DNA from 2 places in the Lactobacillus crispatus genome. Region 2 is predicted to be linked to the other one. Evidence: riboswitches for the same ligand, from Rfam matches in the RefSeq annotation. Region 2 holds a riboswitch; the other holds the start of a gene.
What was found. Region 2 has a riboswitch for magnesium ahead of mgtA (magnesium-translocating P-type ATPase). Riboswitches for the same ligand answer to the same signal wherever they lie in the genome.

Region 1: it holds a riboswitch for magnesium, as region 2 does, so the genes downstream of both, mgtA (magnesium-translocating P-type ATPase) here and mgtA (magnesium-translocating P-type ATPase) in region 2, are expected to answer to the same signal.

What each region holds. Positions count from the first base shown of each region.
Region 1 is NZ_CP072197.1:1,821,160-1,828,921, reverse strand. It holds gene J6L97_RS08865 (SEC10/PgrA surface exclusion domain-containing protein) at 1-946, shown strand, start outside; gene J6L97_RS08860 (histidine phosphatase family protein) at 1,023-1,598, shown strand; gene J6L97_RS08855 (histidine phosphatase family protein) at 1,605-2,195, shown strand; gene J6L97_RS08850 (putative quinol monooxygenase) at 2,264-2,923, shown strand; gene J6L97_RS08845 (glycerophosphodiester phosphodiesterase family protein) at 2,971-3,657, shown strand; tRNA gene J6L97_RS08840 (tRNA-Gln) at 3,854-3,925, shown strand; M-box (ykoK) riboswitch at 4,452-4,615, shown strand; gene mgtA (magnesium-translocating P-type ATPase) at 4,696-7,383, shown strand.
Region 2 is NZ_CP072197.1:247,033-254,794, forward strand. It holds gene trpS (tryptophan--tRNA ligase) at 1-716, shown strand, start outside; gene J6L97_RS01210 (ComE operon protein 2) at 732-1,211, shown strand; gene J6L97_RS01215 (TPM domain-containing protein) at 1,225-1,809, shown strand; M-box (ykoK) riboswitch at 1,861-2,024, shown strand; gene mgtA (magnesium-translocating P-type ATPase) at 2,108-4,774, shown strand; gene metG (methionine--tRNA ligase) at 4,873-6,849, shown strand; gene J6L97_RS01230 (TatD family hydrolase) at 6,849-7,616, shown strand; gene rnmV (ribonuclease M5) at 7,603-7,762, shown strand, end outside.

The DNA of each region.
Region 1 (7,762 bases), 660 kb from region 2:
TAAAGGAACTAAGAAAGTTAGACTTTATACAAATAAGGGCAAGAAGTCTAAGTATTATGCTGTAGCTAAAAGAGAGTATTCTTATTCTGCTAAAAAGTATTTGAAGCTGGGAAAGAAAAAATATTTGGCTTATAAGATTGGAAATAACTCTCAATGGCTATTAGCTAAAAATGCCAAATTCGTTAAAAAGACTGCTGCAACACAGAATTATGTAACAGCTACAATGAAGATGCCGAGCGGCTATACAAAAGCTAGTTTATTGCAAGCATATAAGGGGAAGCCAAGTGCTAGTTTTATTCAGGCTTGCATGAAAGGAATGGAACAAAACGACTTTTCACGTGTTAGCTCAGGTGAAAGCAAAGCCGATCAAAAGATGATTAATCCTGCTGATCTTTCCGCTAGTGAGCAAAAAGAACTGGCAGAATTCTCTTTGCGCCTAATTAATAGCGCTCGTAGTCAATTAGGTTTGAAGCCGTGGGTTTATAGTTCTGGAGTAGAGTCCTTAGCTAATTCAATTGCGCAAGAATACGAGCAAAATGGCAAGAGTATCAAAGATGGCGATCACTATGTTGCCGGAATTGTACGGGCTTGCAAAAAACATGGCTTAGAATTAAACGATAATTATGTCGAAGATATGGCTGGTTTTTCTACTAATAAGAAGATTATGTCTATGGCTGAAATGAAGCGGAATATTTACTTTGGCTTGAAGCAAATGATCTTTGGCTTTGCAGGAGCTGGGGAAAATCAGCGTAATGATAAGAGCCTTTACCGCGAATGGGAGCATGCCGGTGATTTATTTAATACACAGGGCTCACGTCATGATGGGGACTACAATTATTATGGCTTTAGCATTTCCAAGACTGGCAATATTTACTCAATGCACTTCATTAGTGTGCCAAGTTTTGTTGTAAATTCGAGTGAATACAACAAGAACTTCAAAATTTAACGAAAAAAATATGAAAGCACGCACGACGCGTGCTTTTTTGATAAGATAAAGGAAAAAACGATTTAGCGAGGAAAATATGACAAAAACTTTATATTTAGTCCGCCATGGACAAACTTATTTTAACTATTACCATAAAGTTCAGGGACGTTGTGATTCACCATTGAATGAAAGAGGCATCCGCCAGGTTGAAATGGCCCGCGATTATTTTAAAAAGCAGGGTATTCATTTTGACAAAGCTTTTTCATCAACCCAAGAGCGTGCTTGCGATACTTTGGAAATTATTACTGATCATCAAATGCCTTATACGCGTTTAAAAGACCTACGAGAAAAATGTTATGGCATTTTTGAAGGTCGTGATGAGTTCTTATTGCCTTGGAATTATAATAATCCTAACGTAGACCCAACTATGGAAAAAGACGAAGACGTTGTTGCTAGAATGCACCGTGCAGTAGTCGAGATTTTAAGCGGCTTAGAGGATGGTCAAACTGCTTTAGTTGTAGGACATGGTGATATTTTAGCTAAGTTTGTGCGCGATGCTACCGAGAATAAGAACTTTGGCGGTTTTGGCAATGCTTCAATCGTGAAGCTAACAGTTGATGGTAAAAAGATCCATTTTGATTCATACGTGTGGCCAGCAGAGGGTTTAAAGTAAGACGAAATGGCAATTAATTTATATTTAGTTAGGCATGGTCAAACTTGGTTTAATAAAGGACACCGCATGCAGGGGAGCTGTGATTCAGCGCTAACACCATTAGGCATTAAGCAGGCGGAAGCCGTGCGGGATTATTTTCAAGATCAGGGAATTAATTTTGCTAGAGCATATTGCTCACCCCAAGAAAGGGCAAGTGATACTTTAGAGATTATTGCTGGGCCTGAGATGGAGTATGTTCGATTAAAGGAATTAAAAGAGAAAAGCTATGGCGCTTTTGAGGCACGCAATGTGCTACTTTGGCCGCTGCATCGTTTGGGCAAATTTCGCGTGGAAGATAATCATGAGGTAGTTGAACGAATGGAGCGCGGGATTAACTTGATCATGCGGGATGCACAAGATGGCGATAATATTTTAGTTGTTGGTCATGGCGATAGTTTGTCGCAATACATTAATGAAAAAACTAACCATCGTGAATTTTTAGGTCTGCCCAATTGTTCTTTTGTGCAGTTAACTAGCAATGAAGGCAGTACATTGGAATATGTACGGACTGAATGGCCAGCTAAAGCGGTTAAAATTGATCAAATAACTGGTGAATAGGGGCTTTTATTTTTCTGCATTAGTTTATAATGATAGGTGTGGAAAGATTATAGTACGAGGCAAGAAAAATGGATGAAACACCAATTTTTAGAATTACTAAATTAAATATCAAGGAAAACGATCGCGGTGAATATATCCGTGAAGTTGAAAATAACATGCACAACTCAATTCCAGCTGAAGAAGGAACTTTGTTAATTGGAAGCGCACATGACGATGCTCATGGTGAAGACAATTACGAAATCGAATTGTTCCGGAATAGCTTGGCAGAAGATTTGCACATTGCAGCAGCACATGCCGACAATTTTGCGGAAACTATTAACAAGATTTCCACTGACAAGGAAATTATTGAATTGAAGCCTGAGGTAATTACTACCAAGGCTCATGATGCTTTGAATGACCATGCCGACAACTTTGTTATGCGCTTGGTTAAGGTTGAAGTTAAGCCTGAAGACGCAGAAAAGTTTGCACATGAAGTTAAGAAAGAAATGACCACCAGCATGGCTGCTGAACCAGGCATGGAAATTATGATGTCTGGAGTCAATAAGAAGAACGAAAACGAATGGTACTTCGTTGAAGTTTACTTTGATGACAAGGCTTATGACGCTCATATCAAGTCACCACAATATGTTGAATACATTGAAAATACTGATGGAATGGTGGCTAGAAGAGATGTTAAGGATCTTGTACGTGATACTTTAGCAACTCAAGGTGCAATCGTATTAGATTAAGTTATAGAAGGGATACCGCGAGAGCGGTATTTTTTTATAGGTGAAAAATGGGTCAGACAATTGTATTTGCTCATAGAGGACTGCCGGTGAAATTTGCGGAGAATTCTTTGCAAGGATTTAAATATGCGGTAGAGCATGGCGCAGAAGGCGTGGAATTTGATGTGCATTTAACTAAAGACAAGGTGCCAGTAGTAATGCATGATGAAAAAATTGACCGCACAACTAATGGCACGGGTTACATTAAGGACTATACCTTAAGTGAAATCAGGCGATTTCGTTTAGCTAACGGTGAACCGGTACCGATGTTAAGTGAATTATTTGAAATTCTTCAGGGACAGGATTTGTATGTTAACTTGGAATTTAAGACTAACAAGATTCATGATGAGGGGATTGAAGCCATCGTTTTAGCGTTAGCACAAGAATACCATTTTGTGCATCCCATTATTTTCTCTTCCTTCAATTATCAAACCTTAAAAAATTGCCAGCGAATTGATCCCCACCAACAATATTGCTTTTTAACCAAATGGCCGGTGCCGTTTCCTGAACAGTTTGCGGCTAAGAATCATTTTGCAGCGATCCATCCGCATTGGTATTTACCTAGCAAAGTTACGCAAAGAATTTGGACAGTAGATAAAGTAAGCATAGCAAAAAGGTACTTTAAACTTGGTGTAGCTGGAATTTTTACCAACGACTTTGAATTAATGAATAAGGTTAAGAAGTCACAAAAGTTATAATCGTAAAAAAACAAATTAATTTTATAATTCATAAAAGAAAGATTCAGTATCCTTCGAGCAAATGTAGGTATTTTTAAAAAAACAAAACTTTTTTGAATTTTTTCTTGCTATTTTTTCTTCATTCCCCTATAATATTATCTGTTGAGTGATCGAGAGGTCATTCAAATAGAACCAATCAAGTAAAAGGTTTGAAGATTGGGTTATAGCCAAGTGGTAAGGCAATGGTTTTTGGTACCATCATGCGCTGGTTCGAATCCAGCTAACCCAATAGCAAGGTCAGGCAGTGAGCCTGATCTTTTTTATTCGTTTCGGATAATTCATGTTATAATCTGTATATGAAAAGAAGCCAACGGTCGCAATCCGTTGACTTCGATCGTAGTTTCAGATAACTGTTGGTTTAGCTAATCCTTGCGATTAGCTTTTTTGTTATCGCATAGGCTATAGCCAAATTGATAGCTAATTTGCCTAAAGCACCTAGAACGATGCTGATTGCAATAGCCCAAGCTACCACGGAGCACTAAACCTCCAAACTATCCGGTTATGCATAACTCTCACCTCCGTAATTTCAAAATGTGTGAGGGGTGGTTAGTTATGCTAAAACTACTAAACACAAATAGTTGCAACATATCCATGTCTATAAAATAGTATATCAAAATTAAATTATAAAAAACACGTGTTCATTGCAAACGCGAGTTTTTTATCTTTCTTAAAGTCTTTTACAAATTCTAACGATTTAGTAAAGATAATTGCATTGTCAAATAATATGCATATAATAAACATGAAAATTGAAAAAGCAAATAAACTGTTAGGTGAGGCTCCTACGTGAACACAAGCTATCGCCCGGAAACATCCAGAGATGCCAACGAGTAAAATAGTTCTTGTCGAGATAAGGCGAGATCCAGATAGCTAGCCTGTGCTTACGTCACGTAGTGTCAAAACTGAACGACGAGGAAACATCGCTTAGATAAGGAGTTAATACTAATTGGTATTAGCTCCTTTTTAGTTTGTTTGCATGTTTAATCAGAAAGTGGGATTAACATGGCAAAAAACAAGTTGTTGATGAATAAGAAGACAGCCGATACAGAGTTTGTTAAGCAGATCGCTAGGCAAACTCCCGAAGAAGCGTTAAAGACGCTACATAGTTCGCTAGACGGTCTGTCTTCGGCGGAAGCTAAAGAGCGTTTAGAGAAGAATGGTCTTAACGAAGTTGCGACCAAGAAGCACAACACGAAATTGCATTTCTTCATTGAATCATTCTTCACTCCTTTCACAATGGTCCTGTTGCTGCTAGCAACGGTGTCGCTGTTTACCGACTACGTCTTCGTGCCGGCAGATCAAAAGGACCTGAGTACTGTGATCATTATGATTACGATGATCATCATTTCTGGATTAACATCCTTTATCCAGAATGTGAAAACTAATGACGCAGTTGAAGACCTCTTAAACATGGTGTCTGTAACTACCAATATTCGTCGCAATCAAAAGGACGAAGAAATTTCTACCAAGCAAGTAGTTGTCGGCGATATTATTAATATCCACGCTGGGGACATGGTGCCAGCAGATATTAGATTGCTCAAAACTAAAGACTTGTTCTGTTCATCAAGTTCTTTGAACGGTGAATCAACGCCTGTGGAAAAGATTGCGACTAAGAAGCCCGATCAAAAAGACATGGATCAATATTTGGACTATCCTGATGTAATCTATCAAGGAACAACTATTGTGTCAGGTTCAGGTGTTGGCGTTGTTTTGGCCACCGGTGAACAAACTGTCTTTGGTCGTTTGGCTAAGGATATTTCAAACAACGACGTTAAGGAAACTAACTTCGATGTTGGTATCAAGAATATTTCTAAATTATTGTTAACAATGACCGCGATCATTGCACCTTTAGTTTTGGTCATCAACGGTTTAACTAAAGGTAACTGGCTCAACGCTTTGCTGTTTTCGATTGCCACAGCCGTTGGACTTACTCCAGAAATGTTGCCAGTTATTGTTACTAGTAATTTGGTTAAGGGTTCGCTAGAAATGTCCAAGCACGGCACCATCGTTAAAAAGATGAACTCCATCCAAAACTTCGGTGCCGCCGACGTGCTTTGTACTGATAAAACCGGTACTTTAACCCAAAACAAGGTTGTATTGGAACGGCACTACAACTTGGATATGAAGGAAAATCCACAGGTTTTGCGCTTGGCTTACTTGAACTCGTACTTCCAAACGGGGATGCACGATTTGATGGACCAAGCCATCATCGATGCCGCTAGCGATGAGCTAGATGTTAATGAAATTAAACACGACTACACTAAGGTTGATGAAATTCCATTCGACTTCAAGCGCCGTCGCATGAGTGTCGTGGTCAAGCGCCACGGCGATGGTCGTATCCTGGTAACTAAGGGTGCTGCCGAAGAAATGCTTGCTTGCTGCAATCGTGTGCAAGTTGGCAGTCACATCAACGATTTAACTGATGATTACAAAGAAAAAGTTTTAAAGCACATTGAAGATTTGAACAAAGATGGTTTGAGAGTTGTTTTGTTAGCTTACAAGAACAATCCTGCTCAAGCCGGTGAATTCAATGTTAGCGATGAAAAAGATTTGATCCTAACCGGATTCTTGGCCTTCCTTGATCCACCTAAGGATGACGTTAAGGACGTGCTTAAGAAGTTAAAGCAAGACGGTATTACCGTGAAGATTTTGACTGGTGATAACGCTGCTGTAACTAAGAGTGTTGCTTCAAGAGTAGGCTTGAACACCAAGTATATTTATAGTGAAAAAGACTTTGCTGGTAAGAGCGACGATGAAGTTAAAAAGATGGTTGAAGAATGTAGCCTCTTTGTAAAGCTTTCACCAGAGTCAAAGGCTAGAATTATTCAGATTTTGAAGGAAAATGGTCACACGGTTGCTTACATGGGAGACGGTATCAACGATACGCCAGCTATGAAGAAGGCCGATGTAGCAATCTCAGTTGATACGGCTGTTGATATTGCAAAAAAGAGTGCGGACATTATTTTGCTGCACAAGAGTCTCCTCATCTTGGAGCACGGTGTCAGAATCGGCCGTCAGATCTTTGCCAACACGATGAAATACATCAAGATTACGTTGTCATCTAACTTTGGTAATATTTTATCGATCTTGGTTGCTTCATCATTCCTACCATTTTTGCCAATGCTTCCAATGCAATTGTTGATTCTAGACTTGATCTATGGGACATCTTGTTTGTCACTTCCATTTGATAGAGTTGGTGAAAAATACTTGGAAGTACCACGTAAGTGGGAGACAAAGAAGTTGCCTAAGTTCATGTTCTTCTTTGGTCCGACATCTTCAATCTTTGATGTCATTACGTTTGCCTTGCTTTACTTCTGGATTTGTCCAAGTACTGTGGGCACAAGTTATGTGGCTGCTACTCCAGGGCAAAAGGCTGTCTTTATGGCCATCTTCTGGAGTGGCTGGTTCATCGAATCACTCTGGACACAAGAAATGGTTATTCAAGCATTGCGTGATCCAGCCGTTCCATTTATCCAACAACATTCTTCACCAGTTGTCATGCTCGCTACGATCGGTGCAGGATTGATCGGTACTGCAATGCCTTACATCCCAAGCTTGGCTAAGGTAATGAAATTCGGTCCGATCCCAGAATATTATGTTCTGGTAGTTCTTGTACTTTTGACTTTGTACATTGCATTGACTACGGTGATTAAGCACTGGTACATGAAGAAAGAGAAGTTCTTGATTTAATGAAAGACTATAAAAAGATACTTAATTAGTTGCTTTTAATATGTGGGATTATTAGTTCTATCTTTTTACTGTCAGAGGCATTGCCGATATTTCAAGCTTTTTATATCAAATCATATCCAGTGGATTTTACTATCTTAATAGCTGATATAGCTTTGACAGTGGCTTTACCGATTTGTCATATTTTCAACGTTTTAGAATATTAACGATTGTTTGGGTGATAGTTTTAATTATTCTTTTGCTGATAAAGTGTCAGGCAATGTATCCGCCTGTTACGGTTATTTATAGTATTTATGCTTTGTTAATTATTGGATTTAATGTGCACTTTAGATATCAAAATTAATATTTCCTTTGACAAAGATTAAAAAGACTCCTATATTTG
Region 2 (7,762 bases):
CTGTGGCTCGGCTTGAAAGAAATCCAACTGTTAAGACAGAAATTAAGCAAAAAGATTTCAAAGACTCTATTCCAATTGGCTTTTTAAACTATCCAGTTTCTCAAGCTGCTGATATCACCGCTTTTAAAGCAACCGTTATTCCTGTTGGAGATGACCAGGAACCAATGTTGGAACAAACACGTGAAATCGTTAGGACTTTTAACCGTGTTTATAATTGTGATGTTTTGGTTGAACCTAAAGGTTATTTCCCACCTAAAGGTCAAGGACGTTTGCCAGGACTTGATGGTAATGCGAAGATGTCGAAGTCACTTGGCAATGCGATTTATCTTGCTGATGATGCAAAGACAGTTCAAAAGAAAGTTATGTCAATGTACACGGATCCTAACCATATTCACGTTGAAGACCCTGGTAGGGTTGAAGGTAACACTGTCTTTACATATCTTGATGTCTTCGATCCAGATAAGGACAAGGTGGCAGAACTTAAGGCAGAATACCAAAAGGGTGGCTTAGGTGACGTTAAGATTAAGCGTTACTTAAACAAGGTCCTTGAAGCAGAGCTTGCACCAATTCGTGAACGTCGCGAAAAGTTTGCTCAAGATGAAGATGCGGTTTATGAAATGCTTCTGGAAGGTTCAAAAAAGGCTAATAAAGTGGCTAATGCAACACTTGAACAAGTCCGTGACGCAATTGGTTTGAACTATTTCAAGAATAGATAAGGCTGAGGTAAAGTTATGCACGATCGAATTCCTTGGAAACAATATTTTATGATGCAGGCGCTAGTAATTGCGCAACGCTCTACTTGTAATCGCGCATTAGTTGGTAGTGTCTTAGTAAAAGATAATCGGATTATTGGCACTGGTTATAATGGTTCCGTTTCAGGACAACCGCATTGTGACGATGTGGGTCATCAAATGGTTGATGGTCACTGCGTTAGAACTATTCATTCAGAAATGAATGCGATCATTCAGTGTGCTAAGTTTGGTGTTTCTACAGAAAATACTGAGATTTATGTGACACATTTTCCTTGCTATAATTGCTGCAAATCCTTGTTGCAGGCAGGCGTGAAAAAAATTAACTATTATTTTGACTATCGCGATAATCCATTGGCGATGCAACTACTTCATGATAGCGAGGTGCCTTATGAACAGATTAAGATTAATCGCAAATACGTGGAAAGCTTGGCCCATAAACTTGAAGAAGACGAGAATTAATTTAATTTGGTTAATGGGACTAGTAACTGTATTTTTAATAACGACAGGATTTGTCCAGCCAAATATTGAAGATCATGCTCATATTTTAGATAAAGAAACTCGCACTTTGGTTACGGAAAAAAATAATCGCTATTTTCAGACTAAAGAACAACCGCAAATTGTCGTTATAACGGTTAAAAGGCTGAATAAGTTAACACCTAAGATGCTAGATCATTCTAAGCGAACGGTCTTTATTGTGGTAGGACAGAAAGGTAAAAAGCGTAATGTGCAAATTTATTCAACTAAAGATTTGCATAGTGCCTTCACCGAGGTCGCTCGGGGCAATATCTTGCGTGCTGAAGTAGATAAATTGCGTAGTCAAAATAATGCAACTTTTAACAAGGGAATTCGCTTCGTCTTTCGGGCATGTGCGACTAGAGTTGATCAACAATATCAATATGCACTTGATAAATATGATTTGACGCAAGCAGAACAAAATAAAGTCGCGCGTCCACATAGTGTAGCTTTACCAATCGCACTGGCACTGGCATTTTTAATTACGGGAATTACTTATTTCTTGCGTAGATTTAGTCATCGTGATCCAATTTCTAAGAAATAGTCGGCTTGACTTATTTGCATTTTGTCCTTACACTTTTTGTAGACATAATTAGCGAAAAACTGTTAGGTGAGACTCCTACGTGAACACACGCTATCGCCCAGAAACATCCAGAGATGCCAACGGGTTAAATAGGTGTCGTCGACTTAAGGCGAGATCCAGATAGCTAGCATGTGCTTACGTCACGTAGTGTTAAAACTGAACGACGAGTATGACAGAGCCTTGTTTGGCAAAAGTCACCTGCAGAAATTACAGGTGGCTTTTTTGTTTTGCTTGTCCCAATTAAAGAAGGGAGCAAATGATGTTAAAAGCAGCTAGCAAGAAGCGATCGAATATTGATATTCAGAGTATTCAACGTATTGCGCGTGAGTCACGTAGCGAGACGCTGGCGCGTTTACAGGCGAGTGCTGAAGGGCTTTCGACTAATAAGGCTGAAGAAAACCGTAAAGAATATGGTCAAAACGAGATTATCACTAATACCAATGCTTCTAAATGGCGTTTGCTTTGGGAATCGGTTGCGACACCATTTACGGTAGTGTTATTAGTATTAACTTTGCTAACGCTTTTTACCAGTTATATTTTGATACCACAAGGCAATAGTGACTCAATCACAATTATTGTGATGGTTATTATGTTAATTGTGTCAGTGCTGGTTAATTTTATTCAAAAGATTAAGATTGCTAGAGTAACAGATCAGTTGCTCAATCGGGTATCGGTTACTACGAATATTCGGCGTGATGGACACAATGTCGAGCTACCCACAGATGAAGTAGTGATTGGGGATGTAATTAATTTATCGGCCGGCGACATGATTCCAGCGGATATGAAATTGCTAACTAGCAAGGACCTCTTTTGTTCATCAAGTTACTTAGATGGTGACCCTGAACCAGCTGAAAAAGTAGCGAATGTAATAATTAAGCCGAGCATGAGCAATGATTATTTAAACTATCCTAACATCTTGTATGAAGGGACGACGATTGTGTCTGGCTCTGGAACCGGAATTGTTTTTGCTATCGGTAATCACACCGTTTTTGGTAAAGAAGTCCAAGCCATTTCACGTAAAAAAGTAAAAACTACATTGTTTGATCGTGAAATGAAACAACTAGCTAAGATCTTGATTGTCGCTACTGCAATTATCATCCCACTACTGTTTGTCATTAATGGCTTGACTAAAGGCGATTGGGGAGAAAGCTTAATTTTTGCTTTAGCTGCGGCTGTTGGCCTGACACCAGAGGTGCTGCCGATTATTGTTAACTCTAATTTGACTAAAGGCGCACTGGAAATGTCAAAAAGTGGTGCTGTAGTTAAGCAGATGAATGCAATTCAGAATTTAGGTTCTACCGATGTTTTTTGTATTGATAAAACAGGCACCTTAACGCAAAACCAAGTTGTGTTAGAGCGCCACTACGATTTAGATATGCAAGAAACGCCACAGATTCTGAAATTTTCATATCTGAATGCTTACTATCAAACTGGGGTCAAAGATTTAATTGACAAGGCAGTAATTGATGCCGCTGGTGATGAATTAGACGTAAATGAAATTCAACGTGACTACAACAAAATTGATGAAATTCCATTCGACTACACTAGAAAAAGAATGAGCGTTGTGGTCGTTGATAATGATGAACACCATGGACAGCACTTATTAGTAACTAAAGGCGCAGCAGAAGGGATGCTGGCTATTTCTAATAAGGTTGAACTCAACGGCAAAGTTGAAGATTTAACTTCTGAATGGAAAGAAAGAATTTTAAATCAGATCAATGAATTAAATGATGATGGCTTGCGAGTCCTGCTTGTCGGCTATAAGCTTAATCCTGCTCCAGTAGGTGAGTTTTCTGCCAAAGATGAGCATGATTTGACGATCATTGGCTATCTAGCATACTTGGATCCGCCTAAAGAGACTACCAAGGAAGCCTTAGAGGATTTAAAGAACGATAATGTCGACGTGAAAATTTTTACTGGTGATAACGAAGCAGTTACACGTGCGATCGCATTGCAGGTGGGTTTAAACGTCGATACGGTTTATGATGGAAAACAGATCGATGAAGCCAGTCCGGAAGAATTAAAAGAAATCGTGGAAAAATGTGATATTTTTGTTCATTTGACGCCAGAACTGCGGGTAAAGATTATTAACGCATTGAAGACCAACGGTCATACTGTCGGTTATATGGGCGATGGCAATAAAGACGCTTTAGCGATGAAAGTGGCGGATGTGACGGTAACTTCGAATAGCTCGGTTGATATCACTAAAGAATCTGCTGATATTGTATTTGAACAAAAAGATTTGCAGCTGCTTGAAGAAATGATCATGGTCGGCAGAAAAGTCTTTTCTAATACGATGAAGTATATTAAAACATTCTTGGTTACCAATATGGGCAGTATTATCGCAATGGCTGTTTCTTCCTTACTGTTGCCGTTTTTGCCACTTTTACCATTGCAGGTTCTAATTTTAAATTTGCTTTTTAGTCTAAGTTGTTTAGTTATCCCCTTTGACAGTGTTTCAGAAAATTATGTCAAAAAACCCCAAAAGTGGTCAATCAGGATGTGGCCAAAATTTGTCTTAAACTTTGGTCCAATTCCGGCAATTGTTGACTTTATTGCGATGGCGTTAATGTTTTACGTAATTTGTCCTTACTTGGTTGGCTCTAATTACCACCACTGGGTCTTCATTTCTTTGTTCTATTCTGGAATTTTTGTGGAATCTCTGTGGACTAGGGTAATGATTATTCATACTTTAAGAGATGAGCGTTTCCCATTTCTTAAACAACATGCAACGCCAATTGTCTTTTTGGTAACTTTTGGTTTGGCAATTTTAGGGACTATGTTGCCTTCATCTAGTATTGCTCCAAGTTTAGGGTTAACTCAATTACCATTTAGTTATTGGGCTGTAGTCCTTTTGTTAGAAGTAATTTATATTTTATTGACAACTTTGGTAAAACATTTATATTTGAGAAAAGAAAAATTTTAGTTGATATTAAAAGGAATTCGTGGTTTTAGCCCAATTCCTTTTTTTGCATGTTAAAATAAAATAGATATTTTAGACGATTAAAGGAGTTTGATTAATCAATGGCTGATAAAGATACTTTTTATATTACAACCCCAATTTATTATCCATCTGGTCGTTTAACGATCGGAAATGCTTATACTACTATCGCAGCTGATACAATGGCTCGCTATAAGCGTAGTCAAGGCTATGATACTTTCTTTTTAACTGGTACTGATGAACATGGCTTGAAGATCGAACAAAAGGCTGAAGCACAAGGAATCAAGCCACAAGAGTTTGTTGATAAGATGGCTGCTTCTTACAAAAAATTATGGAAGAGCCTTAACATTTCTTATGACAAGTTTATTAGAACTACTGATGAACAACATGTTCAAGCTGTCCAAAAGATTTTTGAAAAGCTGTTAAAGAAAGGCGACATTTATTTAGGCGAATATACTGGTTGGTATTCAGTTGAAGATGAAGAATATTTCACTGAATCACAATTAGCTGAAGTCTATAAAGATGATGATGGTAATGTGATCGGCGGTAAGGCACCTAGTGGTCATGAAGTACGCCTAGTTAAAGAACCATCTTATTTCTTCAAGATGAGTAAGTACGCAGACCGCTTAGTAGAATACTACAAGGAACATCCTGACTTCATTTTGCCTCATTCACGTGAAAAGGAAATGCTTAATAACTTCATTAAGCCAGGTTTGGAAGATTTATCAGTTACCCGGACTACTGTTAACTGGGGAATTCCTGTTCCAAGTGATCCTAAACACGTGGTTTACGTTTGGATCGATGCACTTTCAAACTATATTACCGCTTTGGGCTATGGCTCAGATGATGATTCATTGTTTAAGAAATATTGGCCAGCAGATGTTCATTTGGTAGGTAAGGAAATCGTTCGTTTCCACACTATTTATTGGCCAATTATGTTAATGGCTCTTGATTTGCCACTTCCTAAGCACATTATCGGCCATGGTTGGGTATTAATGAAAAATGGCAAGATGTCTAAGTCAAAGGGGAATGCTGTTTATCCAGAATCATTGACTAGTCGTTATGGTGTTGATCCACTTCGCTATTACTTGATGCGTGCTCTTCCATTTGGCGATGACGGTATTTTTACACCAGAAGACTTTGTTGAAAGAATTAATTATGACTTGGCCAACGATTTGGGTAACTTACTTAACAGAACCGTGTCAATGATTAATCAATATCAAGCTGGTCATGTTGATGCAGTTCCTGTTGCTCAAGCTGAATTTGGCAAAGACTTGCAAGATACAGCTGCTAGTGTCATTAATGATTACAGAGAAAATATGAATTCACTTCACTTCTCTAAGGCATTAGACAATATTTGGAAGTTGGTTTCTCGTGCTAACAAGTATATTGATGAAACTACTCCATGGGCTTTGAACAAAGAAGGTAAAAAGGAAGAACTTAGCAAGGTCATGAGCAACTTGGCTGAAAGCTTGCATTTAATTGCTATTATGATTGAACCAGTAATGACCGAAACTGCACCAATTATGTTCAAGCAACTTGGTTTAAATTGGGACAATGAAGACGCTAAGCATTTGGCCTTTGGTGACTTTGATTGGGATGTTAAAGTAATTGAAAAACCACAACCAATTTTCCCAAGACTTAAGATGGACGAAGAAGTTAAGTACATCAAGGATGAAATGGCTAAAGCTAAGCCAAAGAAGACCACTAGAAGTGAACAAAAGAAGGGTGACGAAATCACCATTGACGATTTTGACAAGGTTAAGATCCAAGTAGGCCAAATTTTGTCAGTTGAACCAGTTAAAGGCTCAAGCAAGTTGCTCATGTTCAAGCTGGACTTTGGTAATGGCAAGGAAACCCAAATTTTGAGTGGTATCCGCAAGTTTTATCCAGATGCAAGTGAGCTATTAGACAAAAAGGTTTTAGCTGTTACTAACTTAAAGCCACGTAAGATGCTGGGTCACCTTAGTGAAGGGATGCTCTTATCAAGTGAAAAGCATGGCAAAATTAAGTTAGCTCTTGTTGGTGATGAACATGCAGTTGGGGCTGAACTCGGCTAATGGAGATCATTGATAATCATACTCATTTGAATGACGAGCCGTTTCGCGGCAAGGAACAATATTATTTAGAACGAGCAAAAGCACTTGATGTAACCAAGGTTATTTGTGCGGGGCAAGATCCTGACTTTAATCAAAGAGCGGTTGACTTAGCACAAAAGTTTGATAATGTCTATGCGATGGTCGGTTACTGTCCCGATGTGGCTAAAGACTATGATCAACAGGCTGAAGATAAACTAATTGAACAATTGAAGCAGCCTAAGGTAGTTGCAATGGGCGAAATCGGGCTAGATTATTATTGGGATGAATCGCCGCGCGACGTACAGCGCAATGTTTTTGCGCGGCAAATTGAAGTAGCACATGACTTGAAGATGCCGGTTGATATCCATACTAGGGATGCATTTGGAGATTGTTATAACATCTTGAAAAATAGCAATCTGGAATATGGTGCTGTTTTGCATAGTTTTAACGGTGGTGTTGACTGGTTAAATAAGTTTTTGGATTTGAATGTTTACTTTTCATATTCAGGTGTTGTTTCTTTCACTAAGGCTACGGAAGTACACGAGAGTGCAAAAGCTGCGCCACTTGACCGAATTTTAGTTGAAACCGACGCGCCATATTTAACGCCTAAGCCATATCGTGGTCATCAAAATGAAACTGGCTACGTACGTTATGTGGCAGAAGCAATTGCTAAGTTGAAGGATATTCCACTAGAGAAAGCGGCGGATGCTACTTATAAGAACACAGTGAGAGTTTATGGGCTTAAATAAAAAGAATTTTGATGCGGTAATCGTTGTTGAGGGGAAAGACGATACCATCCGTTTAAAACAATTTTTCCCAGGAATCGAGACAATTGAGACTAATGGATCAGCCGTTTCAGATGAAGTATTGAAGCAAATCCAAAAATTAAGTGAGA